DNA from 2 places in the Catellatospora aurea genome. Region 2 is predicted to be linked to the other one. Evidence: riboswitches for the same ligand, from Rfam matches in the RefSeq annotation. Region 2 holds a riboswitch; the other holds the start of a gene.

Region 1 (15,821 bases), on a different contig from region 2:
CTCGATGTCGTCCAGCGCGCAGGCGCCGCGCTGGATCAGGTCGCCGAGGCGGCCCGGAGTGGCGATCATCACGTCGAGCCCGCGCTGCAGGCCCAGGATCTGCCGGTCGTACGGCACGCCGCCGACCGCGGTGCCGGTGTACAGCTCCATCGCCTTGGCCAGCGGGCGCAGCGCGTCCGCGACCTGCATGGCCAGCTCGCGCGTGGGCACCAGGATCAGGGCCTTGGGGTGGTGCGGGCGGGCCGGCTTGCCCTCGGCGATGCGCGCCAGCAGCGGCAGTCCGAAAGCGAGGGTCTTGCCGGAGCCGGTCTGGCCACGGCCGAGCACGTCGCGTCCGGCCAGTGCGTCCGGCAGGGTCGCGGCCTGGATCTCGAAGGGCTGGGTGATGCCGGCCCGGGTCAGCTCGCGCACCATGGCACGCGGCAGGCCGAGCTCGGCGAAGGTCGGGACGCGCTCCGTGACGGCCTCGTCGGCGGCGGTGTCCGCAGCCTCGACGACGTCCGTGACGGTGGTGGCGGTCGCCGCTGCGGCGTCCGTCTCGGCGGCGGCCTTCGCGGCCGCGGCCTTGCCCTCGGTATCAATGTTGATCTCGAAGACGGACGGGAACAGGGCAGGGTCGTGCATAGTCAAAGCGAAACCTCTCGGGTGGCGCATCCCCGCGCCGCGCGGCCTCGTGCCGCTGCAAGTCACCCGCAGGAACGCTCAAAAGCGCGCCGAGCGCGCCCAGAACAACCCGATGAGTGTACCGGGCGTTGCGGTCACTGGCGCCCGAATAACACGACGGTGTAGTGGGCGTCACCCCGAAAGGCCATTGCTGCGGGGTGACGCGCGTCACGCAGCGGGCACCGGGTCGGGGCTCGGCGACGTCGACTCGGCCGGCTTCGGGCTCTCCGCCGGAGGCAGCGGGGACGGCGACTCGGCCGGCGGCTTCGGCGACGGCGAGGTGCTGGCCGGAGCGCTCGGCGAGCTGGACGGCGAGGTGCCGGTCGTCGGGCTCGGCGAGGTGGTCTTGGTCGGCGACGGCGTGGGGCCGTGCGTCGGGTTCGGCTGGTTCGGGGCGGGCACCGCGTCGACCACCCGGGTCGCGAAGTCGATGCTGCCCAGGCTGACCGACGCGCGCCGCACCACGTCGCCGGTGCGCGGCGAGTGGACCATCCAGCCGTCGCCGAGGTACATGCCGACGTGGTGGATGGTGCGCCAGTCGTTCGGGTCGGTGGCGAAGAAGACCAGGTCGCCGGGGAGCAGCGCGTACTTGCTGACCGTCTTGGCGCGGGTGCCGTAGTACTGGTCCTTGGCGACCCGGTTGAGGGTGATCCCGGCGGCCTTGTACGACGCCAGCATCAGGCCGGAGCAGTCGTAGGTGTTCGGACCCTCGTCGCCCCAGCGGTAGGGCTTGCCGCGCTGGCTGAGCGCGAACAGGACGGCCTTCTGCGCCTTGGCCGCGGCGACCAGGCCCGCGTTGCTCTTGCCTGGGCTGTAGTTGCCGAGGTTCTGCTCCTGGATCTCGCGCAGCCGGTCCGCTTCGGACTGGAGCTCGGCGAGCCGCCGCTTCAGCTCCAGGAACGCGACCTCTTTGCGCTTGAACTCCTTCTCCACAGCCGAATACGCCGTGGAGGCGTCCTGCTCGGCGGTGATGGCCGTGGTGAGCACCGTGTAGGCCTGGCGCTCGGCCTGCTGCGCGGTGGCGAGGTCGTTGAGCACCGCCTCGGTCTCCGGCGTGGACTCGGTGCGCGGGATCAGCTGACCCAGCTCGCCGAGCGAGTCGCCCAGCCGCGGCGGAGCCTTCACGGCTGCCTGGTATTCGGCGACGGCCGCGGCCTCGGCGGCCTCCTTCGCCACCCGCAGCGTGTCGGCGGTGGCCCGCCAGGCGTAGTCGGCCATCGCCTTGGCCACGACCGAATTGCTGTAGGCCTGGTAGAGCTCGCTGCGGCGGGCGCCGAGCACGGACAGCTCCAGCTCGGCGGCGCTGTACTGCGCCAGCAGCGCGGCGTGGGCGGTCAGCGGCTGGGTGCGGGGCATGCTCAGCGAGCCGAACGGCAGCGTCGGCAGCCCGTCGGGCTGGGGGCGCAGACCGGCGTCGGGAATCGAGGTGATCTTCGAGCCGATCGGCGGGTCAGCGGCCGCGGGCATGGCGATGCCACCGGCGATGAGCGCGCTGAGAACAGCCGAGCCCACCGCGACCTGACTCTGCCGTCGAGCCTGCCCGCTGCGACGCTTGGACATCGTTGGCCCCGTCCTCCCCGTTGGTCCCACAAGGTTCCTACCGGAAATCAGGATCGCTGTCGACCCTTCTGTCCCGGTGGCGTCAAGCTGAACAGCAGCTGTCAAGGGCAGCAGCAGGCACGTCGGCGGCACGTCGTAGGCTCACTGCCATGGACGTTGGTTTGAAGCGGGAGCTGGAGCAGAAGGTCTACGCCGGGGAGCGGCTCAGCCGCGAGGACGGCGAGGCGCTCTACGCGAGTGACGATCTGGCCTGGCTGGGGCGGCTCGCGCACCACGTCCGGACGGAGAAGAACGGCGACCGGGTGATGTTCAACGTCAACCGGCACCTGAACCTGACGAACGTCTGCTCGGCCAGCTGCGCCTACTGCTCCTTCCAGCGCAAGCCTGGTGAGAAGGACGCCTACACCATGCGGGTGGAGCAGGCCGTCGCCAAGGCGCTGGAGATGAAGGACGAGCAGCTCACCGAGCTGCACATCGTCAACGGTCTGCACCCGACGCTGCCGTGGCGCTACTACCCGCGCGTGCTCAAGGAGCTCAAGCAGGCGCTGCCGAACGTCAAGCTGAAGGCGTTCACCGCGACCGAGGTGCAGTGGTTCGAGAAGATCTCCGGCCTGACCGCCGACGCGATCCTCGACGAGCTGATGGAGGCGGGCCTGGAGTCGCTGACCGGCGGTGGCGCCGAGATCTTCGACTGGGAGGTCCGGCAGCACATCGTCGACCACGCCTGCCACTGGGAGGACTGGTCGCGCATCCACCGCCTGGCGCACAGCAAGGGCCTGCGCACCCCCTCGACGATGCTCTACGGCCACATCGAGGAGCCGCGGCACCGCGTCGACCACGTGCTGCGCCTGCGTGAGCTGCAGGACGAGACCGGCGGCTTCACCGTCTTCATCCCGCTGCGCTACCAGCACGACTTCCACGACAGCGCGGACGGCAAGATCCGCAACCGGATCCAGGCGCGCACCACGATGGCGAGCCCAGCCGAGTCGCTGAAGACGTTCGCGGTGTCCCGGCTGATGCTGGACAACTTCGACCACATCAAGTGCTTCTGGGTCATGCACGGCCTGTCGCTGGCCCAGCTGTCGCTGAACTTCGGCGTCGACGACCTGGACGGCTCGGTCGTCGAGTACAAGATCACGCACGACGCGGACTCGTACGGCACGCCGAACACCATGCACCGCGACGACCTGCTCCACCTGATCTGGGACGCGGGCTTCAGCCCCGTCGAGCGGGACACCCGCTACCAGGTCGTCAAGGAGTACGGCGCGCCGGTCAGCATGGCCGAGCGGCGCAGCGAGCCGCAGCAGGTCTGGGCCTGACGGGTGGCCGATCCGCAGAGCCCGGCCGAGGAGCAGCGCAAGGGCCCGCGGCGGGACGCGTCCGGGCGCATCGTCTCGCTCACCGACCTGGTGGCGTACGCGCTGGCCGGGTTCGCCATCAGCGTGCTCGGCATGGTCGCCTTCGACGGACTGTTCGCCCTGCTCGGCATGGGCGAGTTCGGTGACCTCACCGGCTGGCTCGCGGTGATCTTCCCGGCGATCATCTTCGTCGAGCAGTTCAAGGCGGCGGCGGGCCACCGCGGGCGGCTCGCCGTGGCCCCGGCCGCCGGTCTGGCGGCCGTGGTGCTCGGCGTGCTCGCGGTGGGCGTGGCGTCGGGATTGCCGCCGCTGGTCTCCGGCGGGCTGGGCGCGCTGGTCACCACGGTGGTGTACGCCGTGCTCTGGCACCTCGGCCTGGCGGCCGCCGAACGGGGCTGACCGGCCTCTCGCGCGGGGCTGACCGAGGCCTGGCAGGTTCGGCGGCTACCCTGGACCGGTGAGTCCTGCTGTCAAGTACACGCTCGCCAGGCTGATGCTCTTCCTGGCCGTCTTCGCCGCGCTGTGGTTCGTGCCGAACCTGAGCATGCTGCTCAAGCTGATGATCGCCATCCTGGTCTCGGCAGCGGCGAGCTATTTCCTGCTGCGCAACCTGCGTGACGACGTGGCTGCCCAGGTCGAGGGCGCGGTGGACCGCCGCAGGGCCGAGAAGGACCGGCTGCGTGCCGCCCTGGCCGGCGAGACCGAGCCCGGCGAAGACGTGCCCGCCGCCGAGGCCGAAGAGGTCCACAAGACCCAGGCGTGATGAGCCTGCGCACATCCTCCACTCCGCGTCGCGAGCATCGGCACGGGTGTGTATTAGCGTGTCGGCTGACTGTCCCGCAGCGAAGCCGGTGTGAACCCGGCGCTGTCCCGCAACTGTGATCCCACCTCGGTGGGCGAGCCAGGTCGCCTGCGGCAGTCGCGAACCACGCTCTCGAGGAAGGGCGTCTCGCGGACCGGGCTGCCCCACCTGATCGGGCCCTGTCGGCGAAGGACCTGCCTCGACCGATAGGAGGATCAGTGCGTACCCGTTTCCTGTCCCGCCGCGCGTTCGGCGCGCTGGCCGCCGCCGGCCTCGTCGCCGTGCTCGGTGCCTGCGCCACGAACGACCCGGCGACCCCTACCCCGTCGAGCGCCGCCGCGGCGTACCCGGTGACCGTCGGCTCGGTGACCCTGCCCGCGCAGCCGGTGAAGATCGTGTCGCTGTCGCCGACGACGACCGAGATGCTCTTCGCGATCGGCGCCGGCGGCCAGGTCGTCGCCGCCGACGACAACTCGAACTTCCCGGCGAACGCGCCGAAGACGGAGCTGTCCGGCTTCCAGCCCAACGCCGAGGCCGTCGCCGCCAAGAGCCCCGACCTGGTCGTGCTCAGCACCGACGCCAACAACGTGGTCGCCCAGCTGACCACCCTCAAGATCCCGGTGTACGTGGCTCCGGCCGCCGTGACGCTGGACGACACGTACCAGCAGCTCGCCGAGCTGGGTGAGCTGACCGGGCACAAGACCGAGGCCGCCGCGCTCGCCCAGCGGATGAAGGACGACATCGCCAAGCTGGTCAAGGACCTGCCCAAGCGCGCGACCCCACTGTCCTACTACTACGAGCTGGACCCGACGCTGTACTCGGTGACCTCGAAGACGTTCATCGGCTCGCTGTTCGAGCTGGCCGGGCTGGAGAACGTGGCCGACGCCGCCGACACCAAGGGCAGCGGCTACCCGCAGCTCACCGCCGAGTCGCTGGTCAAGTCGAACCCTGACCTGATCTTCCTGGCCGACACCAAGTGCTGCCAGCAGAGCCTGGACACCGTCAAGGCCCGTGCGGGCTGGGCCGGCATGACCGCGGTCAGCAAGGGCCAGGTCATCGCGCTGGACGACGACATCGCCTCGCGCTGGGGTCCCCGCGTCGTCGACCTGATCCGCGCGATCGTCGACGCCGCGAACAAGGTCCCGGCCTGACGTGACGACACTGCGACCGGCACGGCTGCGTCCCGGGTGGCTCGCCGCCGGGATCGGAGCCGTGCTGGTCGCGCTCGTCGCCGGGGTCGCCCTGGGCCCGGTGACGCTGCCGCCCGGCTCGGTCGCCGCCGAGCTGCTCAACCTGATCCCCGGCGTGGACCTGCCGTCGGGGCTGAACGAGCGCGAGATCGCCATCATCACCGAGCTGCGGCTGCCCCGGGTGGTGCTGGGCCTGCTGGTCGGCGCGATGCTGTCCCTGGCCGGCGGCTGCTACCAGGGCGTCTTCCGCAACCCGCTGGCCGACCCGTACCTGCTCGGCGTCGCCGCGGGCGCCGGGCTCGGCGCGACCATGGCGATCGCGTTCCGGGCCGGGGCGGTGCTGCCGCTGGCCGCGTTCGCCGGGGCGGGTATCGCGGTCGTGGTCACCTACCTGCTCGGGGTGGCCGGCGGGCGGGACCGCTCGTCGGCGACGCTGATCCTGGCCGGGGTGGCCGTGTCGAGCTTCCTCGCCGCGATCCAGACCTACCTGCTCCAGCGCAATGTGGACACCATCCGCGAGGTGTACTCCTGGCTGCTCGGGCGGCTGGCCACCAACGGCTGGCACGAGGTGACGCTGCTGCTGCCGTACTCGGTGGTCACCACGGTCGTGGTGCTGGCCCTGCGCCGGGAGCTGGACGTGCTCAGCGTCGGCGACACCGAGGCGGCGAGCCTGGGCCTGCACCCGCAGCGCTCCCGGTTGATCCTGCTGGCCGCGGCCTCGCTGGGCACCGCCGCCGCGGTCGCCGTGTCGGGGCTGATCGGCTTCGTCGGCATCATCGTGCCGCACGTGGTGCGCCTGCTGGCCGGTGGTTCGTACCGCTCGATCCTGCCGCTGTCGCTGCTGTTCGGCGCGGCCTTCCTCGCCCTGGCCGACCTGGCCGCGCGCACCCTGATCGCCCCGGGCGAGCTGCCGATCGGCGTGGTCACCGCGTTCTTCGGCGCCCCGTTCTTCATCCTCGTGCTGCGCTCGACCCGGCGGGTGAGCGTCTGATGCTGGCCGTCGAGGACGTCCGGGTGACCCTGGGCGACGCCGAGATCCTGCACGGCATGGACCTGACCGTGGCCTCCGGCGAGTGGGTCACCGTGATCGGCCCCAACGGCGCGGGCAAGTCGACCCTGCTGCGGGCCGTGGGCGGCGCGGTGCCACACCACGGAAAGATCATCATCGACGGTACGCCGACCAGCGCGCTGCCACGCCGCCGCCGCGCCCAGCTCGTTGCGACCGTGGCGCAGCAGCCCGTGGTGCCGCCCGGGATGCGGGTGCTCGACTACGTGCTGCTCGGGCGCACCCCCTACATCGCCCCGCTGGGCCGTGAGTCGGCGCAGGATCTGTCCATCGTGGAGCAGGTGCTCGACTCCCTGGAGCTGCGCCGGTTCATCGGCCGGGAGCTGGAGACGCTGTCCGGCGGCGAGCGTCAGCGGGTGTTCCTGGCCCGTGCGCTGGCCCAGGGCGCGCCGCTGCTGCTGCTCGACGAGCCCACCTCGGCCCTGGACATCGGCCACCAGCAGGAGGTGCTCGAACTGGTCGACCGGCTGCGCAAGGAACGCGCGCTGACCGTGCTCGCCACCATGCACGACCTGTCCGTGGCAGGCGAGTACGCCGACCGCCTGGTGCTGCTGGCCGAGGGCAGGGTCGCCGCCGACGGGCCGCCGGAGCAGGTGCTGACCGAGGAACTGCTCGCCCTGCACTACCGTGCCCGGGTGCGGGTGATCGCGGGCGAGTTCGGCCCGATCGTGGTCCCGGTCCGCGTCAACTGATCTCGCGTACCGCCGCGAGCGCCCGGTCCACGTCGGCCTCGTTCGTCACGATGCTCGTGCCGAACCGCAGGTAGGACGGGTTGTACGGGGTCGTGCTGGTGATGACGTCCTTGGCTGCCAGCACCGAGACGGCCGCAGCCGGACTCATCGACTTCAGCTCGCAGCAGACGAGTCCCGCACTCAGCTCGGGAGACTTCGGCGTGATCACTGTGACGCCGTCGATCCCGGCCAGGCCTTCCTTGAGCCGGGTGGCCAGCTCGGTCGTACGCGACGCGACGCGGGCGCGGGTCAGCGCGGCGTGGAAGTCGAACGCCTGCTCCAGCGCCCACAGGTGCTCGAAGTTGTGGTAGCCGCCAGGCGACGCCGACGGCGCGGGCAGCGCCGGGTCGAAACCCAGCCAGTGCGCGAACCCGGCCTGCTCGAAGGTGGGGATGGCGGGCCGGAACCGGGCCCAGGCCTCGGGGCGGCCCCAGATCATCCCCGTGCCGCGCGGCCCGAACAGCCATTTGTGGCAGCCCGAGACGAGGAAGTCGCAGCCCAGGTCGACGGCGCTCGCGTCGACCGCGCCGAAGCCGTGCACCCCGTCCACGCACAGCAGCGCCCGCCGGTCCGGCGGCAGGTCGCGGTTGTGTGCGGAGAGCACGTCGGCGATCGCCCGGATCGGCATCCGCAACCCGGTGCTGGAGTGCACCCAGGTCACCGCGACGATCCGGGTGGCCGGGGTGAGCGACTTGGCGACGGCCTGCGCGATCTGGTCGGTGCTCGCGGTGGCGGGCTCGGCGAACAGCCGCACCCGGCGGACCGTCACGCCGTCGCGGGCCGCGCGCAGGCGCAGGGACTCGTGCGTGGAGTAGAAGTCGTGCTCGGTGGTCAGCACCTCGTCGCCGGGCCGTAGCGCGATCCCGCCGTAGAGCAGGCCGAGGCCCATCGTGGTCGAGTCGGTGAAGTAGACGTGGTCGCCGGATCCGCCGAGGTACTTGCCCGCCGCGAGGTGCAGCCGCTGCCGGGCGTTCTCCTCCTGGGCGTGCAGGTAGCCGACCGTGTCCTTGTCCAGGCCCTCGCGGTGCCGCGCGATCGCCGCCCGTACGTCGGCCGGCGGACTGGCGAACACGAAGGCGGCGAACTGCGCCTTGGCCGTGTCCAGCAGGAACTGCCGCCGCACGCTGTCCCAGCTGGTCGGGTCCAGCGGTGCGTACACCGGCGGCGGATTCTCGACGACGGCGTCCTCGTCGCATGCCGACAGTGCGCCCAGCGCGGCGGTGGCGGTCAATCCGCCCAGCAGCCCCCGACGGCTGACAGAGAGCTCACCCATCGCCATATCGGACCACGCCCGCCGCCTATGTGCCACCACCCGTTGACCCGATCCGGCTTGCGAGCGGCACCCGCGTAGTCCTCGGTGAGCGTCTACATCTTTTTTGATGTGGCCACATCAAAAAAGATGTAGACGCAGCCGGACATGCTTGCTCGCGCGGAGCCGTCAAGCGGTCGCGCCGGTGCGGGTCAGACGCGCAGGGGTTCCGGGAGGGGTTCGGTGTGCAGGACGATGAGGCTGGTGACGGCGCGGGTGAGGGCGACGTAGAGGCGGTGCAGGCCGCGCGGTTCGGCGGCGACGATGGCGGCGGGTTCGAGCACGATCACGTGGTCGTACTCCAGACCCTTGACCATGGTGGCGGGCACGACGGTGAGGCGGCCGTCGCCGTCCAGCTCGGACGGTTCGAGACCGGCCGCGTGCAGGGCGTCGAGCACGTCCGGCACGGCCGCGTCGGCGGCGATGACGCCGACCGAGCCCTCCCGGGTCAGCGCGGTCCGGGCCGCGGCGACCACGTCGGCGGACTCGGTGACCTCCAGCGAGCCGTCCCGGCGCAGCGAGCGGGCGGGTGGCACCGCGACGTCGAGGGCGGGCAGCAGCCGGTTGGCCAGCGCGACGACCGCGGCCGGGACCCGGAAGCCGGTGCTCAGCGGCACGATGCGGCCGTCGGGGCGGCCCAGGTGGCCGAGCATGTCGCGCCAGTCGCGGGCGGCCCACGGCGTGGTGCCCTGGGCGAGGTCGCCGAGGATGGTCAGCGAGCCGTGGCCGCTGCGCCTGGCCAGCGCTCGCGCCTGCATCGGGGACAGGTCCTGCGCTTCGTCGACGACGATGTGCCCGAACCCGGCGGGCCGGTCGAGCAGCCCCGCGATCTCGTCGGCCAGCACTGCGTCGGCCGCGGTCCACGGGGCGGTACGCAGGCTGCGCGGCGGTTTCGGCCAGTGCAGCAACTCCTGCTCGTCGGGGGAGAGTAGCCCGTCGGCGGCCCGGCTCAGCGCTTCGGCGTCGGTGTAGAGGTCGGCCAGCAACTGCTGCGGGGTGACGGCGGGCCAGCAGTGGTCCAGCAGGTCGGCCACGGCCTTGACCTTGCCCATCTTGCGCAGCCAGGAGTCCGGCGGGGAGTCGCCGCGGCGGGCTTCGGACTGCCGTTGCAGCAGCCCCACCACCCGGGCGCGCACCCGCTCCCGGCCCAGCGCGTACGGCGGCTGCTCGCGGCGGACCTCGTCGACGACCCGGCGCAGCACACCCTCGTCGACGCGCCAGCGGTAGGAGCCGTCCGAGACGGTGATCGGGCCGGCGGGGCGGGCGATCCGGGCCCACAGGGCGCGGTGCAGCACCTGCGCCATCCGTGCGTCGTGCTTGAGCGTGGCGGCCGCGACGCCGTCCTCGGCGCGGACCGGCAGGTGGTCGAGCAGCTCGGCGACGGTGGACTGGGACACCTCCAGCTCGCCGAGGGCGGGCAGGACCGCGGAGATGTAGTGCAGGAACGCGCGGTTCGGACCGATGATCATCACGCCGGACCGGCGCAGCCGCTCCCGGTGCAGGTAGACCAGGTACGCGGCGCGGTGCAGGCCGACCGCGGTTTTTCCGGTGCCGGGCGCGCCCTGTACGCAGATGGTGTCCTCCAGGTCGGCGCGGACCAGTTCGTCCTGCTCGGGCTGGATGGTCGCGACGATGTCGCGCATCGGGCCCACGCGGGGCCGCTCGATCTCGGCGGTGAGGATGGCGCTGTCGGTGCCCAGTTCCTGGCCGCTGTCGAGGTGCTCGTCCTCGAAGCTGGTCAGCGCCGTGGTGCCGCCGGCCCCCGCGGGCGACCAGCCGAACCGGCGGCGGACCGCCACTTCCTGCGGATCACGGACGCTGGCCTGGTAGAAGCGGCGCGACATGGGCGCGCGCCAGTCCAGCACCAGCGGCTCGCCGACCGCGTCGGAGACATGCCGCCTGCCGATGTGCCAGCGCTCGGCGCCCATGGTCAGCTTGCCGAAGAACAGCGGCACGGCCGGGTCGTCGGAGAGTTCCTTGATGCGCTGCGCCATCTGGCGGCCGAGCTGCTCGGCGGTGTACGCGTCCCCGGCGACCTGGTCGCCGACGGAGAACAGCTGCTCGGCGCGCTCCCGCATGGCCTTCAACGCGGCGCGCGAGGTGACCAGGTGGGCGCGTTCGGCGGCCAGCTCGTCGGAGGTCGCGATCGTGGTGGATATCTCAGGGGCGGTCGGTGCTTCGGCGCTCATGGCCGTCCTCTCGGGTGAGAAAGATCGGCCGCCCGGCGCTGCGCTTGGAAGATAAGCGCTGTCGGCAGTGCCCTTCACAATCGACCGACCATGGTAGCTGTCATCGACGGGCAGTCACGTGATTTTCTTTACCGGTGAGCTCTGAGGGACTGCTGAAGATCACCGACCCGTCGGTGATGCGGGCGCTGGCGCATCCGGCCCGTATTGCGATCATGGATCACCTCTCCGCCACCGGTGAGGACGCGACGGCCACCGAGTGTGCGGAGATGGTCGGCCTGTCCCCCAGCGCGACCAGCTACCACCTGCGGGCGCTGGCCAAGGCGGGGCTGATCGAGGACGCGCCGAGCCGGGGCGACGGCCGGGAACGGGTGTGGCGGGCCCGCACCCGCGGCTGGTCCCTGGAGATCGGGCCGGACGGCGGTTCCGAGGCCCGCGCGGCCGAGAGCGCCGTGGCCGGGGTCTTCCTGGCTCAGGGCGACGAGCGGGTGCGCCGATGGCTGTCGCGCTCGCACGAGGAGACCACGCAGTGGTACGACGCCGCGCTGATGAGCGAATTCGGCATCGTCATCACCGCCGAGGAGCTGACCGCGCTCACCGACAAGATGGCCGAACTGCTGGAGCCGTACAAGGTGAGCCAGCGCCAGGAGGTGCCCGGCGACGCACGGCGGGTCACCTGCCAGATACGCGCGGTGCCGGTCGACTGACCGGACACGCCACAGGTCACAACCGCCGCGGGCACCGCCCGAAGGGTCGCCCGCGGCGGGTAGGCTCCCTGATCATGAACGCGGTGCAGCGTCCCCGGGTAGGGCACATCCAGTTCCTGAACTGTCTCCCGATCTACTGGGGACTGATGCGCTCAGGCGCCCTGATCGACGTCGAGCTGCGCAAGGACACCCCCGATCGGCTGAGCGAGGCGCTGGTCGCCGGCGACCTCGACATCGGCCCGATCTCGCTGGTGGAGTACCTGCGCCACGCGGACGAACTGCTGCTGCTCCCCGATCTCGCGGTCGGCTCGGACGGCCCGGTGCTGTCGGTCAACGTCGTGTCCACCAAACCGCTGCAGGAGCTGGACGGCACCCGGGTCGCGCTGGGCAGCACCTCGCGCACCAGCGTGCTGCTCGCGCAGATGCTGCTGCTGGAGCGCTACGGCGCGAGCCCCGACTACTTCACCTGCCCGCCCGACCTGACGCAGATGCTGCTGGAGGCCGACGCGGCCGTGCTCATCGGCGACACGGCGCTGCGTGCGCTGTTCGAGGCGCCCAGGCGCGGGCTGGCGGTCACCGACCTCGGTCAGGCCTGGCGCGAGTGGACCGGACTGCCGATGGTGTTCGCGGTGTGGGCGGTCCGGCGCGACTTCGCCGCCGCGCATCCCGGCCTGGTCAAGGACGTGCACCAGGCGTTCCTGCGCTCGCGTGACCTGTGCGTGGACAACCTGGACGAGGTCGCCGCGTCGGCGGCCCGCTGGGAGCCCTTCGACGCCGGCACGCTCGCCTCGTACTTCCGCGTGCTGGACTTCTCGCTGGGCGGTCGGCAGATCAACGGGCTGCGCGAGTTCGCCCGCCGCGCCGCACTGGCCGGCCACGCCCCGGCCCTGCCCGACGGCGGCCCGGAGTTCATGGAGCTGTAGTCCCGGCTCGCGGGCGGGCACGCCTTGATCGCCGGACTTGCCTGGCACCTGTGCATACCTTGGGCGCGAATAAGCCCAGCTGCCTGGCAAGTCGGGTGATCTCGGGGTGCCGGGCGGGGTCAGACCAGTTCGGTCTTGGTGCGGAGCTGGGTGGCGACGGACTTGGCGATCTCGCCGCCGTGGGTCCAGGACGTGCTCAGCGGGAAGCGGGTCAGCACGGCCATGGTCCAGTCGTCGCCCAGGGCCAGGCAGTTGACGTTCCACTCGCTGGTGGCCTGCCGGTCGACCCAGCCGTTCTTGATGGCGATGCGGGACTGCTCCGCGGCCGGGAACGCCTTGCGGATGCCGAAGTCGCCGGTGCCGCGCACCGCGCGCATCTCGCCGACGAGGTAGCTGGTCCAGGTGGGTCCGGCGGCCCGGCCGGTGCCGATGGCGTGCGCGATGCGGCAGGTGTCGCGGGCGGACAGCCGGGTCGTGCTCCAGCCGTCGCCCGCCTTGGAGTCGGTCAGCCCGCAGACGTCGATCAGGCGCGCGATCGTCGCCGAGCGGCCCAGCTCCGCGTACAGCGTGGAGGCGGGGCCGTTGGCGCTGTCGCGGATCATCGTGCGAATCTCGTTCATCCGGGTCGAGCTGGGCGTCTGACCTGCCTCGGCGGCGCGGCGCAGGTAGTCGGCGGCCAGCCACGCCTTGATCATCGAGGCGGTCATGTTGGTCTGGTTGAAGTTCTTCGAACCGACGATCTTGCCGGTCTTCCGGTCCATCAGCGCCCAGCTCCACCAGGCACTGGTCTTCACGGTGACCAGCGCGCCCGCCTCCGGGGCGGTCAGCACGTCCACTTCCGCGTGCGCGAGTCCCGGCCGCCCGGGCTGCACCGGGACGCTGCGGGCGATCGCGGACTCCGGGCTCGCGGAGGCGCTCGGCGACACGGCCGGTTCCTGCCAGTTGGCGGCGACGGTAGATGCGTCGCCGCCGCGGCCGGCCAGCCAGAAACCACCACCGGTCAGGGCGGCCAGTCCGGCGGTGCCGGCCAGCAGCATGCGTCGACGGGAGAACAGCTCTGTCATGAGGGGGAACTCCGGGGAGGGGGAGGCGGGGGCGCGGAGGGGTGGTCCGCCGGGTCAGGTCAGCGGTGGCGTCACCAGCTGACGCGCCACGGAGGCGCAGACGTCGGCCCCGTACTGCAGGCCGTTCTCGACGGGGTAGCGGGTCATCACGTTCATGATCCAGTCATCGCTGATGGCGAGGCAGTTCAGGTGCCAGTTGCTGTCGGCGCCGATGGCCGTCCAGCCGTTCTTGATGGCGAGGGTGCGGGCGAGGGTGTCCGGCACGCCGTCGATGATGCCCCACCGGCCGCCGCCCGTGGTTGCGAACTGCTCCTCGGCGGCCGTCGTACCGGTCACCTGGCGCATCTCGGAGAGCACCCAGCTCGTCCAGGTCGGGCCCGCGGCGGTGCCGTCGGCGACACACTGCGCCAGCCGGACCGCGTCGCGCGGGGACATCTGGGTGCGGCTCCACCACTGGTCGAACAGGGTGGTGTCGGTCAGGCCGCAGATGTCGATCATCCGCTGGACGACCTCGTTGCCGCCGCCGGACAGGTAGAGGGCCTGCGCGGCGCGGTCGTCGGAGTGCCTGATCGCGGCGCTCGCGTCGGCCAGCTCCTGCGGGGTCACGGTCTGGCCGGACTCGGCGGCCCGGCGCAGATGGTCGGCGACCAGCCACACCTTGATCATCGACTCGGTGCTGCTGGTCTGCGTGGCGTTGCGAGACGCGATGAGCTCGCCGGTGTGCCGGTCGAGCATGGCGTAGCCGATGAAGTCGCCGGTGAAGGCGAGGTTGACCCGGCCCGCGGTCAGCGACCGACTCGGCCGCTCGGCAGCGCGGGCGGAACCGCCCTGTTTCGCGGCGGCGGGCTTCGCGGCGCTGGCGGCCGGGGCGGGAGCCGTGGTGGCCGACGGGGCCGCGGCGGGCACGGCGGTGGCGGCCGGGGGCGGGGTCTCGCCTGCTTCTGCGCTCACCCGGACATTCTGCGAGCCGGTGAGAGCGGCGGCGGCCCTAGGGGCCACCAGTGCGAGGACCAGAACGCCCAGCGCGATCGTCGCGGCGAGGAGGGGGGTACGGCGGCGCATGTCGAGAGGTGCTCCCGTTCGACGGCATTGTCGTGGGTCGCCCGGGTATGGGGTGGTCCCGGATTGGCAGCAACGGTAGGTCGCACCGCGCTGAGCTGCCATATCCGAGTCTTGCTCGCGCTCATTCCCCGTGCCAGCGGTGACGCAGGTCACGTCGGGCCGGGCACGGGAGCGCTGGTTGTGACAGTTGTTGCGCCGATACGCGCAAAGCTGTAACACTGGCCGCATGGAGACGGGTATGCCGGGCGTTGCCGGCGCGGAGAGCCTGCTCGGCGAGGTCGAGGAGGCGGAGGCCGCGCTGCGCGAGGCCGCCGACCGGGCGCTGGACGGCGAGGCGTCGTTCGAGGCCGTGATCGCCGCCGATCAGAAGATCGAACCGCGGGACGCCATGCCCGACGCGTACCGGGCTGGGCTGATCCGCCAGATCGCCCAGCACGCGCACTCCGAGATCATCGGTATGCAGCCCGAGGGCAACTGGATCAGCCGGGCCCCCTCGCTGCGGCGCAAGGCGATCCTGCTGGCCAAGGTGCAGGACGAGGCCGGGCACGGGCTCTACCTGTACGCCGCCGCGGAGACGCTGGGCGTCAGCAGGGCCGAGCTGGACACGGCGCTGCTCACCGGTAGGCAGAAGTACAGCTCGATCTTCAATTACCCCACCCTGAGCTGGGCGGACGTCGGCGCGATCGGCTGGCTGGTGGACGGCGCGGCGATCGTGAACCAGGTGCCGCTATGCCGCTGCTCGTACGGGCCGTACGCCCGCGCCATGATCCGCGTGTGCAAGGAGGAGTCCTTCCACCAGCGCCAGGGCTACCAATCGCTGTACGTGCTCGCCCAGGGCACCCCGGAGCAGCGGGCGATGGCGCAGGACGCGGTGGACCGCTGGTGGTACCCGTCGCTGGCGATGTTCGGCCCGCCGGACGCCGACTCCACGCACTCGGCGCAGTCCATGGCCTGGAAGGTCAAGCGCTTCTCCAACGACGAGCTGCGCCAGCGCTTCGTGGACATGTGCGTGCCGCAGGCGGAGATCCTCGGCGTGACCCTGCCCGACCCGGACCTGAAGTGGAACGAAGAGCGCGGGCACTACGACTACACGTCCCCCGACTTCGAGGAGCTGATGCGGGTGGTCAAGGGCGACGGCCCCTGCAACCGCCAGCGTCTGGCGCACCGCAACCGGGCGCACGAAGAGGGCGCGTGGGTGCG
Region 2 (15,821 bases):
TCCGCAGCGGCGGACAGGTCGGTGATGGTGCGGCGGGCCGAGGCGGCCGGATCGGCGAGCACGAGCCGTGCCACGCGCTGTTCGGCCGGGGAGAGCGCGGGCAGCAGACCATTGATCTGAACGATCAGCCCGACAGGTTCCTGACCCGCGCGCGAGACGCTGTCATTCTCCTCGGAAACTTTCGACTTCTTCGCCACGATTGAAACTTACTTTCAGGACCGCCCCACGTCAACTGCCAAACCACGTTTCACGACCGGCCAAACGACCGCCCAGACGGCTTGGGCGACCGCATCGGGATCGCCACTGCCGTCGACGTGTACCGCATCCGACAGTACGTCTTTGTAGGCCGCGTAGCTCGCGTTCAGATATTCGATGTCCTCGTGGTCGTCGCCACGCTGCTCCACCCGGTGATAGGCCACCTCGGGCGGGACGTCGAGAAAGATGATGACAGCCGGGCGGGGGAACGGGGCATAAGCCGCGCGTACCGTCCGGGCCAGCCACTCGCCGCCCTCATGTGCCCGAATGCTCACCAGCTGGCAGGGGGTGTAGCGGTCCATCACCGCCACCGCCCCCGTCAGCCGCGCCGTCAGCAGCGATCGGGCGATGGCCAGCCAGCGCAGCACCGCCTCGATCGTGAGCAGGCCCCGGCGACCGAGCAGGGAGACCGCGTCGTCGCGGCCCAGCTTGCGGGCGACCCGCCCCAGGAAGCGCCGGCCGCCGGCGTTGCGGCCGTACCGGGCCGTGACCCCGGCCGCGCAGAGCGCCGCGGCCAGCCGTACCGCCTGGGTGGTCTTGCCTGAGCCGTCGATGCCGACCAGGGCGACCACCGACGCACTCGTGCCTGCCATGCCGCTGACGCTACCCGGCGCACGCCAGCGGTGATCGACAGTGCGGACACGGACACGCTGTGCGATTGAGTGAGCATCATTCATGGGCCAATGGCATCCTCCTAACCTCCCGGAGGCACTCCCATGGCAGAAGTGCACCATTTCGCGTACGGCTGGTTCAACCCGGTGACCGCGTACGTGATGGCCTTCATCGGCTCGATGCTCGGCCTGGTCTGCACCGCCCGCGCCCGCCGCGCGCCCACCGCCGGCCGGCGAGCCCGCTGGCTGGTGATCGCCGCGCTCTCCATCGGCGGCACCGGCATCTGGCTCATGCACTTCATGGCGATGATCGGCTTCGACGTGCCGAACAGCCCGGTCCGCTACGACCCGGTCGTCACCTTCATCAGCCTCGCGCTCGCCGTGCTCACCGTGGGCATCGGCCTGTTCATCGCGGGCCAGGGCCGCCGGTCCGCGCTGCGCATCGTGGCCGGCGGCGGCTTCACCGGCCTCGGCGTCGTGGCGATGCACTACAGCGGCATGGCCGCGATGCGGGTCGCCGGCCGGGTCAGCTACGACTTCGGCCTGGTGGCCGCGTCCGTGCTGATCGCCGTCGTGGCCGCGACCGTCGCGCTGTGGTTCACCGTGACCGTCTCCGGCATGCGCGCCATCACGGCCGCCGCGGCGGTGATGGGCGTCGCGGTGTGCGGCATGCACTACACCGCGATGGCCGCGATCCGCATCACGCTGGACGTCGGCGGCACCGGCCAGGTCGAGGGCCTCAGCCCGTTCGTGCTCATCGTGCCGATCGTGCTGCTGTCGGCGCTGTGCCTGATCGGTGTGACGTTCAACGCCCTGCAGGCGATGACGCAGGAGGAGTTCGACGGCGCGGACGCCAGCCGGGTGAAGCACCGTGCGCAGGTTCCCGCCACCGTCATCCCCGCGCCGCGCGGCGCCGATGCCCCGCCCCTGGTCAACCCGCCGTTCAGCCTGGCCAGGTCGCTGGCCGACCGCAACCGTACGAAGATCCCGCGCTGACCGCACCGCCCGTACGCGGATACCGCGCGCCTGAGTCGGCACCCCGACACCGGGCACACGGTATCCGCGTATGTCCATATCAGAGGGAAGCGCGGACGGCGTTGATCCGATATAAACGGCGGCATGGACGCCCCGGCTTACCTCATGACCATGCCGCTGCACGCCATCACGGAGGTGCTCGGCGAGCAGGGCCTGCGGGACCGGTTCGCCCTGGAGATCCAGCGCCTGCCCGCGGCCGACCAGGCCGTGCTCGCCGAGGCGCTGGAGCTGGCCGGCCGGCTGCACGCCGAGCAGCGGCGGGTACGCGAGCCGTACCTCAACCACCTGCTGCGGGTCACCATCCGGATCATCACCTACTACCGGATCACCGACCGGGACGTGCTGGTCGCCGCCCTGCTGCACGACTCGGTCGAGGACCAGCCGTGGGGCATCGTCGGCCAGGCGCACCGCAGCGGTCCGCCGCCCCGGGAGCAGGCGCTGGCGGTGCTCGCCGAACGCTTCGGCCCCCGCGTCGCGCAGCTGGTCAACGCGGTCACCAACCCGGAGTACGACCTCGACCGCGACAAGGACGAGCAGTATCGCGAGCACGTGGTCGAGTCGCTGGACGTGGACCCGTGGGCGCGGATCATCAAGGTCTCCGACTTCACCGACAACGGGGTCGGCGTCATCCACACCATCGGCCCGAAGGTGCTGCGCGCCGCCACCAAGTACCAGCCCCTGGTCCCGCTGCTGCGGGAGCTGGTGGCCCGGCCGGACACGCCGCTTCTCGGCGAGGTCAAGGCGCACATCTTCGCCCAGTTCGACCTCGCCGAGAAGCGCTTCAGCGCGATTCTGGCCGGGAATTGAGGCTCAGAAGTCCTCGTCGAGGCTGACCGTGCCGGGGACCGCCACCTGGTAGGCGGTGACCCGGCGCTCGAAGAAGTTGGCCAGCTCCTGCACGTCCTGCAGGGCCATGAACGGGAACGGGTTGCTCGACCCGAACCGCGCCGGCAGGCCCAGCCGCGCCAGCCGCTGGTCGGCGACGTACTGCAGGTACTCCCGCATGTCGGCCAGGGTCATGCCGGGCAGCCCCGCGCCGCACAGGTCCTCCGCGAAGGCCAGTTCGGCGTCGACGGCGTCCTCCAGCATCCGGGTCACCGCCTTGCCCAGCTCGTCGTCGAGCAGCTCCGGCTCCTCGGCGCGCACCGTGTCGACGACGGCGAACGCGAAGTCCATGTGCATGGACTCGTCGCGGAACACCCAGTTGGTGCCCGCGGCCAGCCCGTCCAGCAGGCCGCGGGAGCGCAGCCAGTAGACGTACGCGAAGGCGCCGTAGAAGAACAGGCCCTCGATGCAGGCCGCGAAGCAGATCAGGTTGAGCAGGAAGCGCCGCCGGTCGTCGGCGGTGACCAGCTCGGGCAGGTCGAAGACCGAGTCGATCCACTCGAAGCAGAACCGCGCCTTGCGGGCGATCGACGGGATGTTCTCCACGGCCGCGAACGCCTGCGCCCGCTCCGCGTCGTCGGGCAGGTACGTGTCCAGCAGGGTCAGGTAGAACTGGACGTGCACCGCCTCCTCGAACAGCTGGCGGCTCAGGTAGAGCCGGGCCTCGGGCGCGTTGATGTGCCGGTACAGGTTCAGCACCAGGTTGTTGGCCACGATGGTGTCCCCGGTGGCGAAGAACGCGACGAGGCGGTTGACCAGGTGCCGCTCGCCGTCGCTGAGCGAGGCCAGGTCGGGCAGGTCGTTGCCGAGGTCCACCTCCTCCACCGTCCACGTGTTGCGGATGGCGGCGCGGTAGCGCTCGTAGAAGTCGGGGTAGCGCATCGGCCGCAGGGTCAGGTCGAGGCCCGGGTCGAGCAGCATCTTCTTGGCGTCGGTGGTCACTGGCAGGCCTCGCAGATCTCAGGGTTTTCCAAGTTCAGGTTGATCAGGCTGGTCGCGGTCCGCAGCGGCTGCGCCGGCAGCCCGGGCACGCCGCCGGCCGCCACGGCGCCGCCGAGCGGCACCGCCGGTTCACCGGCCGACGCCGCGCCCACGGCCGCCGCTCCCAGCAGCGCCCCGTCGCTGCTGCCCGCGCCCGCCGGAGCGTTAAGAAGGTGCCCTTCCGCTACGGAAACCGATGGGAAGGTGCCCTTCCTTACGGTGGTGGGGGTGATGGTGGTGGCGGGGCGGGAGCGGAGGTAGTAGGTGGTCTTGAGGCCTTTTCGCCAGGCGTAGGCGTACATCGAGGAGAGTTTGCCGATGTCGGGGGAGGCCATGAAGAGGTTGAGGGACTGGGACTGGTCGATGAAGGGGGTGCGGGCGGCGGCCAGGTCGATGAGGGCGCGTTGCGGGAGCTCCCAGGCGGTGCGGAAACGGGTGCGCAGTTCGGCGGGGATCTCGGGGATCGCGGCGATGGAGCCTTCGGCGGCGAGGATGCGTTCGCGCAGGGCGGCGCTCCACAGGCCGCGGGCCTTGAGTTCGTCGACGAGATAGCGGTTGACCTGGAGGAACTCGCCGGACAGGGTCTCGCGCTTGAAGACGTTCGCGACCGGCGGCTCGATGCACTCGGCGCAGCCGGCGATCGAGGCGATGGTGGCCGTGGGCGCGATCGCGATGAGCAGCGAGTTGCGCAGGCCGGTGCGGGCCACCTTGGCGGCCAGCTCGTCCCAGGCCCAGGGGCGGGTGCGGGTCGCGTCCGGGTAGTGGTCGGGGTGCAGGACGCCGCGGGCGGCGCGGGTGTCCGCGTACGACGGGTGCGCGCCCAGCTCGGCGGCCAGGTCGGCGCTGGTGTCGTACGCCGCGAGCGCGATCTCCTCGGCGATGCGGGTGGACAGGGCCAGCGCCTCGGGCGAGTCGAAGTCCAGGTGCAACGCGAAGAAGACGTCGGCCAGGCCCATCACGCCCAGGCCGATCGGCCGCCACCGGTTGTTGGCCCCGGCCGCCTCACCCGTCGGGTAGTAGGACAGGTCGATGGTGCGGTCGAGCACGCGTACGGCGGTGCGCACCGTGTCGCGCAGCGCGTCCCAGTCGACGCCGTCGCCGCCGAGGTGCGCGGCCAGGTTGATCGAGCCGAGGTTGCACACCGCCGTCTCGCCGTCGCTGGTCACCTCCAGGATCTCGGTGCACAGGTTGGACAGGTGCACCGTGTTGCCGGCGACCGCGGTCTGGTTGCAGGCGCGGTTGGCGGCGTCCTTGAACGTCATCCAGCCGTTGCCGGTCTGCGCCAGGGTGCGCATCATGCGGCCGTACAGCTCGCGGGCCTGCACGGTGCGCACCGCGCGCCCGGCGGCCTCGGCGGCCCGGTAGGCGGTGTCGAACTCCTCGCCCCACAGGTCGACCAGCTCCGGCACGTCCTTCGGGTCGAACAGCGACCAGCTCGCGTCGGCCTCGACCCGGCGCATGAACTCGTCCGGCACCCAGTTGGCCAGGTGCAGGTTGTGGGTGCGCCGGCTCTCCTCGCCGGTCGAGTCCCGCAGCTGCAGGAACTCGTCCAGGTCGGCGTGCCAGGTCTCCAGGTAGACGCAGGCCGCGCCCTTGCGCCGGCCGCCCTGGTTGACGGCGGCGACGCTGGAGTCCAGCGTGCGCAGCCACGGCACGATGCCGTTGGACAGCCCGTTCGTGCCGCGGATCAGCGAGCCCCGCGACCGGATCCGGCTCCACGCCACCCCGATGCCCCCGGCGTACTTGGACAGCCGCGCGATCTGGCCGTAGCGCTCGTAGATCGACTCCAGCTCGTCGCGCGGCGAGTCCAGCAGGAAGCAGCTGCTCAGCTGCGGACGCCGGGCGCCGGCGTTGAACAGCGTCGGCGAGCTGGGCAGGTACGCCAGGCGGCTGAGGATGGCGTACAGCCGCGCGACCTCGGCGGTGCTGCCCGGCAGCCGCCGCCCGGCGGTGCCCGCGTCGCCGACCTCGCCCGTCAGGCCGCAGGCGACCCGGAGCAGGAACTGCTGGGGTGTCTCCAGCACCTTGCGGGTCATCGGGTGCCGCAGCAGGTAGCGGTCGTAGACGGTACGCAGCCCGAAGTATTCGAAGCGATCGTCGGCGGCCGGGTCGACGAGCTCGGCCAGCTCGTCCGCGTGGGCCGCCACGAAGGCAGCCAGGTCGTCGGCGAGCAGCCCGGCCGTGTGCGCGGCCCGCACGGAGCTCGGGAAGTCGGTGACACCCTGAGTGGCCGCCTCCGCGGTGATGTGCACGGTGAGCAGCCGCGCCGCGAGCCGGCTGTACGACGGCTCCTGGGCCACCAGGGCGGCGGCCGTCTCGACGGCCCGCAAGCGCAGGTCGGCCTCGGTCGCGCCGGGCCAGACGCCGGCCGCCACCGGGGTCAGCACGGCCGCGTGGTCCACATCGGGCAGCCCTTGCGCCGCCTCGGCGAGCAGTGTCGCGAGCGACGCGGTGAGCGGCTCCGCGTCGGCGGTGCCGGCGTCGGCGGTGTTGCGGAAGGTGGTGCTGGTCAAAGTGTGCGCTCCCCCTCGTCGAAGCGCGGGAGGGCACGCGAACGGCACCGACCCGGCTGGTCCGGGCGCACGCCATCCACCGAGGACCATCCCGCGCGGTCCGGTGTCGCGGCCCCCCGCCCCGCCGCGCAACGGCGCGGTCGGCACAGTGGGTCGCGGGCGCGTCGCGGAACCGTCCGCGGCACGCACGCCGGCAGGTCTTCGGGCTCGTGGGCGCGGCCTGGCGGCGTGGTGCGGACACCGTGCTGCCGTGGACCCCCTACGCCGTCGCTTCCCAGGCCGGACCGGCCCAGTGCTGTCCGCTCCCCTCTTCGCGGGAGGAGGGCGGGACGGCTTCGTTCCCACTCACCGCTGCGGGGCAGCTCCGGAATCGCACCGGATTCCCTCAGCGCGGGCCGCCTGACGGCGGCTCGCGCGCACCCCGAAACCCGGCCCCGAGGGGGCCGGAGGGGTGGACCAGCGATGCCTTCACACTACATCTAGTGGCACGCAGACAACAGCGGCCCCATATAGGCTCGGCGTGTCGTCGATGGCCCACCCTCACCGGCATCGATGCGGGCGGTCAGCAGGCGCAGGCCGCGCCGCTCGCGGGGGCCGTCAGCGGGTCCACGTCGTTCTTGCGCAGCCCGAGGAACGTCTGCGTGTCGAATCCCTCGCGGACCCAGTACTCGTACCCGCCGAGCATCTCCTTGACCTGGTAGCCCAGGCGGGCGAAGGCCAGCGCGGCCCGGGTCGCGCCGTTGCAGCCCGGCCCCCAGCAGTAGGTGACCACGACGCTGCCGGCCGGCACGAGCTCGGCCGCCCGTGCCGCGATCTCGGCGGTGGGCAGGTGCACCGCGCCGGGCAGGTGCCCCTGCTCCCACGCCTCCAGCGAGCGGGAGTCGACGAGCACGAAGCCCGGCGCGCCCGAGGCCAGGTCGGCGTGCACATCGGACACGTCGGCCTCGAACGACAGGCGGGCGGCGAAGTGCGCGGCGGCGACGTCGGCGGCGGCCGGCGGAATGCCGAGCACTGCGGAGGTGGTGGCAACGGCGGACATGTGCGGCTCCTTCTGGTCGGTCACTGGATCCATCCTGTCGAGCAGGCCGGATCGCCAGAAGTGGCGAGAACGCCGCTGTCCGCTAAGATCTCGCCATGGGTACGCCCGTGACACTGGAGACCCGCGCCCGGCACCGGATCGCGGTGCTGGCCTATGCCGGGATGGCGCCCTTCGAGCTGGGCTGCGTGGTGGAGGTGTTCGGCCTGCCCCGCCCCGAACTCGACGTCACCTGGTACGACCTCGACGTCTGCGCCGAGACGCCGGAGCCGATGGCGGCCGTCGGCGGCTTCTCGATCACCGCCCGGCACGGCCTGGACGTGCTGGCCGCCGCCGACACCGTGATCGTGCCCGGGGTCGCCGACGTCCGTGCCGAGGTCTCCCCCGCGCTGGTCGAGGCCCTGCGCACCGCCGCCGACCGGGGCGCGCGGATGGTCTCCATCTGCTCCGGCGCGTTCGCGCTGGCCGCGGCGGGCCTGCTGGACCGCCGGGCGGCCACCACGCACTGGAAGTACGCACCGCTGCTGCGCGAGCGCCACCCGCTGGTCGAGGTGACCCCCGACGTGCTCTACGTCGACAGCGGGCAGGTGATCACCAGTGCGGGGAGCGCGGCAGGGCTGGATCTGTGCCTGCACCTGGTGCGCCGCGACCACGGTGCGCAGATCGCCAACACGGTCGCCCGGCGGCTGGTGCTGCCGCCGCACCGCGACGGTGGTCAGGCACAGTTCATCGAACTGCCCGTGCGCGACGTCGTCGACGACGACGGCGTGGCCCGCGCGATGGCCTGGGCGCTGGACCACCTGACCGAGCCGCTCACGGTGAACCTGCTGGCCGCACACGCACGCATGTCCCCGCGCAGCTTCCTGCGCCACTTCGCCCGGCACACCGGCACCAGCCCGATCCGCTGGCTCATCGACCAGCGGGTGGCCGCGAGCCTGCCGCTGCTGGAGACCTCCGACTCCCCCGTCGAGCAGGTCGCCGCCGCGGTCGGGTTCGACTCACCGGCCACGTTCCGGCACCACTTCAGCAGGTGCATGCGCACCTCACCGTCGTCGTACCGGCGGACGTTCCGTGGCCGGTGAGCCGGGTCAGCCGGTCAGCAGCACTCGATCGAGTACTTCGGCGCGGCCGACGCCGGTCCGGCGACCGCGAGGCCGACGCCCGTGGCGGCTACGGCCAGCAAAGCCGCGATCAGAGTGACGATGGTCTTGCGCATGGTGCGACTCCCTTCACCTGATGGATCCCTTCACCGGTCAATACCGGCCAGGCCCCCGGTCAGGTGGGTGCTCACATCGGATGAACGCGTGCCATCTCCACGGTGGACTGCAGTCGCCGGGCCTCGGCCAGGTACGCGTCGGACAGGCCGAACCGCTCGTCGCCGCGGTGCAGCTCGCCCAGCCGGCGCGCGGTCTGCGCCTGGGCGCGGCGGTCGCCGATCCGCTCGAAGATCTCCAGGGCCTGGGTGAGCCGCTGCACGGCCACCTCGGGCGCCTCCAGCGAGGCCAGATCGGTCAGACAGTACGCCTCGCAGTGGGCGTCGCCGAGCACCGCGAACCGGTCCAGCGCCGCGATCAGGTCCGCCCGCGCGAGGGCCGGCTCGCCGTTGCGCAGCCGGAGCAGGCCCAGCTGGCGGGTCAGCAGCGCGGCCCGGTGCTCGTCACCGATCTCCTCAGCCAGCGCCAGCCCCGCGGTGAAGTCGTGGTACGCCTCGGCGAGATCGCCCTTGGCGAGCCACACCATGCCCAGCGCCCCGCGGGAGTACGCCTCGCCGTGCCGGTGCCCGAGCAGCCGGTATGCCTCCAGCGCCTGCCGGTAGCAGTCCAGCGCCTCGTCGTGCTCGGCCCGGATCCGGTGCCCCGTGCCCAGCCCGGCCAGCGCCGCGGCCTGCCCGCACAGGTTGCCCAGCCGGGCGAACAGCAGCCGCGACCGGCTGAACGCCTCCGCCGCCTCCTCGTAGTGGTCCCGGTAGAGGTGCAGCTGCCCCAGCCCGCGCAGGGTCACCGCCTCACCGAGCAGGTTGCCCTGCGCCCGGCAGGCCGACAGCGCCGTACGGTGCGTCTGCTCCCACTCGGCGGTGTGCCCGCCCATGTCGCACCAGGCCACCATGGCGTGGGCGAGTTCCCAGGCCAGATCGGACAGCCCGTTGGCGGCGGCCGCCTCGACCGCGCCGAGCAGCGCGTCGCGTTCGGTCGCGAACCAGCGCACCGGATCGCCGGCCAGCTCCGCGGCACCCGGCACCGGCCAGCGTGCCGCGACGGTGACGCCGGGGCCGAACACCTGCCGCGGCAGCCCGGCGGCGGCACGTTCGGCCAGGGTGAGGTAGCCGCCGAGCGCGCGGGTCAGCGCCGCGCCGATCGCCTCCCCGGGCAGGTCCGGGGCCAGCAGGCCGACCAGCACCGGCAGTCCGTAGCGCGGCTGGTCGAGGTCGTCGGTGCCGGTGGACCGCAGCAGCCGGGCCCGGTCGAGCGCGCCGAGCACCTCCGTCGCATCCGGCCGGTCCAGCAGCGCGGCCGGCACCCAGCCCGGTGCGGCGGGGATGCCCAGCCGGGCCAGGCCCCGCAGCACCAGCGCGGCCGCGCCGTCCAGCCGGGTGCCCAGCACCGCCGGGCCCTCCTGTTCGACGAGCAGGGTGCGGTGCAGGCGGCGCAGCGGCTCGCCCGGCTCCACGCCCAGCTCCTCGGTCAGGGTGCGGCGCGCGGTGGCGTACGCCGACAGCGCCTCGGCCCGGTGCCCCGCGTCGCGCAACGCGGTCACCAGCAGCGACCACGCCTCTTCGCGCAGCGGCTCCTCGGCGATCAGCCGGCGCAGCTCGTCGACGGCCGCCGCGGGCTGCCCGGCCTCGATGCGCAGCCGGGCCCGGGTCTGCCGGACCGCCCGCCGCCGCTCCACCAGCCGGTCGATCTCCGCACGCCACAGCGGTGAGGCGGGCAGGTTCTCGACCGGCTCACCGCGCCACAGGCCCAGGGCCGCGTCGAGGCTGTCCGGGTCACCGCCGCGGGCGTACTCCTCGAAGCGCAACAGGTCCAGCTCGCCGCAGTCCAGCTCCAGCCGGTATCCGGGCGCCTGCCTGCGCAGCCGGTCCTCACCCAGCCGGGTGCGCAGCGCGCTGACATAGGTCTGCACGTTGGCCAGCGCCGACCGGGGCGGGTCCTGCCCCCACAGCACCTCGATCAGCTGGTCCACCGACACGGTGCGGCCGTGGTTGAGCGCGAGGGTGGCCAGCAGCTGGCGCGGCTTCACACCGCCGACAGGTGCGTCGAGGCCGCCCAGGGTCAACTCGAAGGAGCCCAGGATGCGCAGTTCCAGCCGGTCCGACACGCCAAACCCACCCACACGATCCGTGATCGATCGCCTGAGCCTACGCGCGCTCGGCTGATCGGACCAGAGCACTCGGCTGAACGGCTGTAGGGGTTCTGGAGAAACGTTGGAGAGCTTGTCGCAACGCTGTGAACACACCCCGCAGTCACGGGCCTCCTGTTCCACCACCCCACGGAAGGGAATCGTCCATATGCGACCAACACGACTGTTCGCCGGCGCCGCAGCGCTGGTCATAGGCCTGGCCGGTGCGGTCCTGCTCGGCAGCCCCGCGCAGGCCGCGCCCGCCTTCCAGCTGCCCTTCCCCTGTGGCCAGACGTGGAACGGCAACAGCACCGGCAGCAGCGCCCACGTCTCCTGGGAGATCGACTTCAACCGCGGCTCCACCGCCACCGCAGACCTCGGCGACACCGTGGTCGCCGCCGCCGCGGGCACCGTCGAGGTCTCCGCCCACCAGGGCTCCGTCAACGGCTACGGCAACCTGATCGTCATCGACCACGGTGGCGGCTACTTCACCTACTACGCGCACCTGGACACCCGCGCCGTCACCGCGGGCCAGGCGGTGCTGCGCGGCCAGGCCATCGGCTCGGTCGGCAACACCAGCAAGCCGGGCAACGGCATCTCGCCGCACCTGCACTACGAGGTGCGCTACCCGGACCGGTCGCAGTCGCACATCATCAAGGCCGTCTTCAACGGCAGCACCTTCGGCTACGGCTCGGCCAACGTGACCAGCAACAACTGCGCCACGTCGTACGACCCGGCGGCCGAGTGCGGCAGCGGGTTCCAGGTCATCGACTCGGTGAAACTCGGCAGCGCGGGCACCGCGAACCTGCTGTGGAAGGGCTCCACCAGCCAGAACTGCGTCATCACCCTGAAGATGGCCAGCGTGGGCACCCCCACCACCACCAGCGCGTTCCTGGAGCCGCAGGGATCCAGTAGAACCACCGACTCAGGCAGCTTCTCCTACTACGCAGGGCCGGTCATCCGCACCGCACCCGACTGCGTGAAGTGGGGCGGCAGCGCCGGCGGCACCAGCTACACCTCCGGCTTCGAACACTGCGCCTGATCCCTTTACCCCCGCAACCACTTCACCAGAGGAGCACCCAGTGCACGTCAAGCGTTTCCTGGGGCTGGCCGTGACCGCCGTGGCGGTCGCCGCGGCAGTCCTGGTCGAGGCCTCGCCGGCGATGGCCGCCCCGACCTTCAAGGTCCCCTTCCCCTGCAACCAGGTGTGGTCGGGCCAGACCCGCACCAACCACAGCCCCGCCAACGCCATCGACTTCAACCGCACCGACGACCAGGGCGACCCGGTCGTGGCCAGCGCGCCCGGCACCGTGGACGTGGTCACCAACCTCGGTGACACGAGCTACGGCAAGTACGTGCGGATCAACCACGGCAGCGGCTACACGACGTACTACGCGCACCTGAACTCGTTCAACGTGTCCGTGGGCCAGACCGTCAAGTACGGCACCGTGATCGGGTACGTCGGCACCACCGGCGGCTCGACCGGCCCGCACCTGCACTACGAGCAGCGCTCCGGCGGCTCCGCCATCCAGATCAAGTTCAACGGCGTGACCGCGCTCTACTGGGGCACCAAGAACTACACCAGCGACAACGGCTGCGGCGGCGGCGCGGCGCAGGGCACCGTCAACACCGCGGGCTCCCCGCTGACGGTGCGCTCCGGCCCCGGCACCGGCTACGCGTCGGTGGGCACCGTCAACGACGGCGCGACCGTCTCCATCCAGTGCCAGACCACCGGCACCACGGTCACCGGCACCTACGGCACCAGCAACATCTGGGACCGCATCGGCTCGGGTCGCTTCATCTCCGACGCCTACGTCTACACGGGATACGACGGCTTCATCCCCGGCGTCCCCCGCTGCTGAGACCAAAGGAAGGGCACCTTCTTAACGCTCCGCGTTAAAGAAGGTGCCCTTCCTAACGCCTGACCCCCTTTGACCTGCGGTGCAGCGGCCGGAGCGGCGAACCGAGCAGCTGCCCCGCCAGACGGCCGCAGCCGCGAATCCCGCGGGGGCAGCGCTTCGCCGCGCGCGTTGTTACCGTCTGCCGGTGCCGCACCGATCCGCAGCCGTCCTGGTCGCCGTGTTCGCCCTGACCGCCCTCACCGGATGCGGCGAGGCGTCGCCGCCCGCACCCGCCGGTTCGCCGTCCGCCGTGGCCGCACCGGCGTCGACCCGGGACCCCGTGGCCGAGCTGTCCCGCACCACGTGTGACAGCGCGGAATTCTCCACCGTCCGGTTCTTCACGCCTTACGTCGAGGCACTGCTCGCCTACACCGACAGCCTGGCCGGCGGTGACGAGGCGGAGCAGCGCCGCCGGGAGCGGGCCGTGCGCGACGCCGTCGCCCCCTGGGCCGCCGTCTACCGCGAGTACGCCGGCCGCGACATCGATCCGCGGCTCCAGCACTTCTTCTCCGACCTGGCCGACGACATGGTCAAGACCGAGCCCTCGGGGCAGCTGCCCGACACGCAGAACCTGGTCAAATCCGAATGCACCCGGTTCGGCTACCTGCCCGCGGCCTGACCGGTCAAACCGCGGGCCAGCAAGGCGATCCGCCTGCCCCGCCCCACCACGGCCCTGCGGGCGAAGACATCGTGGTCCGCGCGCTCGATCTCGTCGAGGATCGCGCCGTAGACCAGGTACGCCGTGCGCACACAGGTGCGGGAGGCGCCCGGTAGCAGGTCGAGGCCGGGCCGGGCGGCGGCGTAGTGGGTGCGGGCGCGAGTGATCTCGTACGCGATGAGGCTCTTGATCTGCGGTGTGGCCCGGCCGGCCACGGCGGCGGAGCGCAGGTCGGCCGTGCTGACGCCGAACCGGGCGAGGTCGTCCTGCGGCAGGTAGACGCGGTCGCGGGCGAGGTCCTCGGCGACGTCGCGCAGGAAGTTGGTGAGCTGGAACGCCAGACCGAGCTGCCGCGCGGGCTCGCGGGCCGCGGCCGGATCGGCGGGGCCGAGGATCGGCAGCATCAGGGTGCCGATGACGGCCGCCGAACCCTCCATGTAGGACAGCAGCGCCGGGTAGTCGGCGTACTCGCGCACGGTCAGGTCCATCGCCATGCTGTGCAGGAACGCGGCGAAGTCGGCCGGGTCCAGGTCGAAGACCTCGACGGTGTGCAGCACGGCAGGCAGCAGTGGATCGGTCACGGAATCACCGCGCAGCCCGGCCAGGAAGCGCTCGGACCAGTCACGCAGCCGACGCGCGCGGTCGGCGGGGGTCCCCGTGTGGGTGCGGTCGACGATCTCGTCGGCGTACCGGGCGAAGCCGTACAGCGCGTGCACGTGCGGGCGCTTCCAGGCGGGTAGCAGCCGGGTCGCGAGGAAGTAGCTGCGGCCGTGGCTGCGGTGCAGGTCTCGGCAGCGGCGGTACGCCTGCGCCAGCTCGGCCGGGATCGGGGCGGCACCCGCTGGGACGCGTCGCGGGTCGGCGTCGGCCGGAATGCGGTCGGCCGCCATACCCACCTGCCGCACCGCCGCTGCTCCCCCCACACCTCTGCCGCCCAGGCATTCGCACAGGCCACAGCCATCCTAGGCACGAGACGCCGCCGGCCTGCCACCGGGCGGCCGCAGAAGATCGCTGTCTCAGGTCAAAAGGTGAGGTTGGACCGCAGATCTTGACCGGAAACAGCGATATTGCCGCGACCGCCGCCCTTCGGGCCCGGCTTCCGCACACGCTCCCGGAGCGGCACCGGCCCGCTGCCGGATCGCCGCAGGCTGCGGCTCTGCCGCGTTAAGAAGGGCACCTTCTGCAACGCATAGCGTTAAGAAGGTGCCCTTCCTTTGTCTCGGTGGTGCCGGAGGGAGCGGCGTCACGCGGTGGCCCGCCGGCCGTCACGTGGGAGCAGCGGCCGGCGGGGGCCAGGGCTCAGTCCGAGCTGAAAGCCGCGTCGAACGAGGCGGTGGGCGGGTCGAAGAGCAGACCGCGCACGAACTCCAGGGCCTGGGGAGCGCCGACGAGGCGGTCCATGCCCGCGTCCTCCCACTCGATGGAGATCGGGCCGGTGTAGCCGATCGAGTTCAGCGCGCGGAAGCAGTCCTCCCACGGCACGTCGCCGTGGCCGGTGGACACGAAGTCCCAGCCCCGGCGCAGGTCCGCCCAGGGCAGGTGGGACGACAGGATGCCGCGGCGGCCGTCGCCCATGCGGACCTTGGTGTCCTTGCAGTCCACGTGGTAGATGCGCTCGGCGAAGTCGAGGATGAAGCCGACCGGGTCGCAGCCCTGCCACACCATGTGCGACGGGTCCCAGTTCAGGCCGAACGCGGGCCGGTTGCCCAGCGCGTCCAGGGTGCGGCGGGTGGTGTGGTAGTCGTACGCGATCTCGCTGGGGTGCACCTCGTGCGCGAAGCGCACGCCGACCTCGTCGTACACGTCGAGGATCGGGTGCCAGCGGCGGGCGAACTCCTCGTAGCCCGCGTCGATCATCGACTGCGGCACCGGCGGGAACATGGCCACGAAGTGCCAGATCGGCGAGCCGGTGAAGCCGACGACGACGTCCACGCCGAGCTTGGCGGCGGCGCGGGCGGTGTCGGCCATCTCGGCGGCGGCACGCTGGCGTACGCCCTCGGGCTCGCCGTCGCCCCAGATGCGGGCGGGCAGGATCCCCTTGTGCCGCTCGTCGATCGGGTTGTCGCAGACCGCCTGGCCGACCAGGTGGTTGGAGATCGCGTAGACGCTCAGCCCGTACTTGTCGAGCTGGGCGCGCTTGCGCGGGATGTAGGTCTCGTCCGACAGCGCCTTGTCGACCTCGAAGTGGTCGCCCCAGCAGGCGATCTCGAGGCCGTCGTAGCCCCACTCGGACGCCAGTCGGCAGACCTCCTCGAACGGGAGGTCTGCCCACTGGCCGGTGAACAGGGTGATGGGTCGAGGCATGTGTTCGCTCTCCGATCGTGTGCGGGAGTGCCTGGTGCGTCGAGCGGAAGTCGGGTGGGTGAGAGGGCCGGTCGGTCGGCGTCCGACCGGCCCTCCCACGTTCAGTGCCGGTGCGGTCAAGCCGCGACCGGGAAGGCGGGCTGCGCCACCTCGGTCCAGGCGGACCCGGACTCGGCGGAGTGCTGCACCGCGTCGAGCACGAGCTGCACGCCGAGCGCCTCCTCGAAGGAGGGGTGAGGGTCGGTGCCCTCCGCCACGGCCTGCACGAAGTCGCGCATCTGGTGGGTGAAGGAGTGCTCGTAC

Evidence for each region. Region 2 has a riboswitch for cobalamin ahead of ACFQO7_RS10615 (ribonucleoside-diphosphate reductase subunit alpha). Riboswitches for the same ligand answer to the same signal wherever they lie in the genome.
Region 1: linked by a shared signal. The riboswitch ahead of ACFQO7_RS13755 (ABC transporter substrate-binding protein) and the one ahead of ACFQO7_RS10615 (ribonucleoside-diphosphate reductase subunit alpha) in region 2 are both predicted to bind cobalamin.

What each region holds. Positions count from the first base shown of each region.
Region 1 is NZ_JBHTAC010000011.1:164,480-180,300, reverse strand. It holds gene ACFQO7_RS13780 (DEAD/DEAH box helicase) at 1-654, opposite strand, end outside; gene ACFQO7_RS13775 (C40 family peptidase) at 832-2,223, opposite strand; gene mqnE (aminofutalosine synthase MqnE) at 2,373-3,542, shown strand; gene ACFQO7_RS13765 (hypothetical protein) at 3,546-3,980, shown strand; gene ACFQO7_RS13760 (DUF4229 domain-containing protein) at 4,039-4,344, shown strand; cobalamin riboswitch at 4,374-4,513, shown strand; gene ACFQO7_RS13755 (ABC transporter substrate-binding protein) at 4,617-5,534, shown strand; gene ACFQO7_RS13750 (FecCD family ABC transporter permease) at 5,536-6,564, shown strand; gene ACFQO7_RS13745 (ABC transporter ATP-binding protein) at 6,564-7,331, shown strand; gene ACFQO7_RS13740 (aminotransferase class V-fold PLP-dependent enzyme) at 7,324-8,643, opposite strand; gene ACFQO7_RS13735 (HelD family protein) at 8,832-10,868, opposite strand; gene ACFQO7_RS13730 (metalloregulator ArsR/SmtB family transcription factor) at 11,003-11,572, shown strand; gene ACFQO7_RS13725 (menaquinone biosynthetic enzyme MqnA/MqnD family protein) at 11,647-12,495, shown strand; gene ACFQO7_RS13720 (serine hydrolase) at 12,615-13,559, opposite strand; gene ACFQO7_RS13715 (serine hydrolase) at 13,614-14,621, opposite strand; gene paaA (1,2-phenylacetyl-CoA epoxidase subunit PaaA) at 14,848-15,821, shown strand, end outside.
Region 2 is NZ_JBHTAC010000008.1:115,732-131,552, reverse strand. It holds gene ACFQO7_RS10640 (MurR/RpiR family transcriptional regulator) at 1-197, opposite strand, end outside; gene ACFQO7_RS10635 (dTMP kinase) at 213-848, opposite strand; gene ACFQO7_RS10630 (MHYT domain-containing protein) at 972-1,862, shown strand; gene ACFQO7_RS10625 (HD domain-containing protein) at 1,986-2,708, shown strand; gene ACFQO7_RS10620 (ribonucleotide-diphosphate reductase subunit beta) at 2,712-3,707, opposite strand; gene ACFQO7_RS10615 (ribonucleoside-diphosphate reductase subunit alpha) at 3,725-6,280, opposite strand; cobalamin riboswitch at 6,476-6,666, opposite strand; gene ACFQO7_RS10610 (rhodanese-like domain-containing protein) at 6,843-7,319, opposite strand; gene ftrA (transcriptional regulator FtrA) at 7,415-8,398, shown strand; gene ACFQO7_RS10600 (BTAD domain-containing putative transcriptional regulator) at 8,604-10,634, opposite strand; gene ACFQO7_RS10595 (M23 family metallopeptidase) at 10,825-11,697, shown strand; gene ACFQO7_RS10590 (peptidoglycan DD-metalloendopeptidase family protein) at 11,738-12,517, shown strand; gene ACFQO7_RS10585 (hypothetical protein) at 12,702-13,175, shown strand; gene ACFQO7_RS10580 (phytoene/squalene synthase family protein) at 13,157-14,041, opposite strand; gene ACFQO7_RS10575 (sugar phosphate isomerase/epimerase family protein) at 14,514-15,518, opposite strand; gene ACFQO7_RS10570 (Gfo/Idh/MocA family protein) at 15,635-15,821, opposite strand, start outside.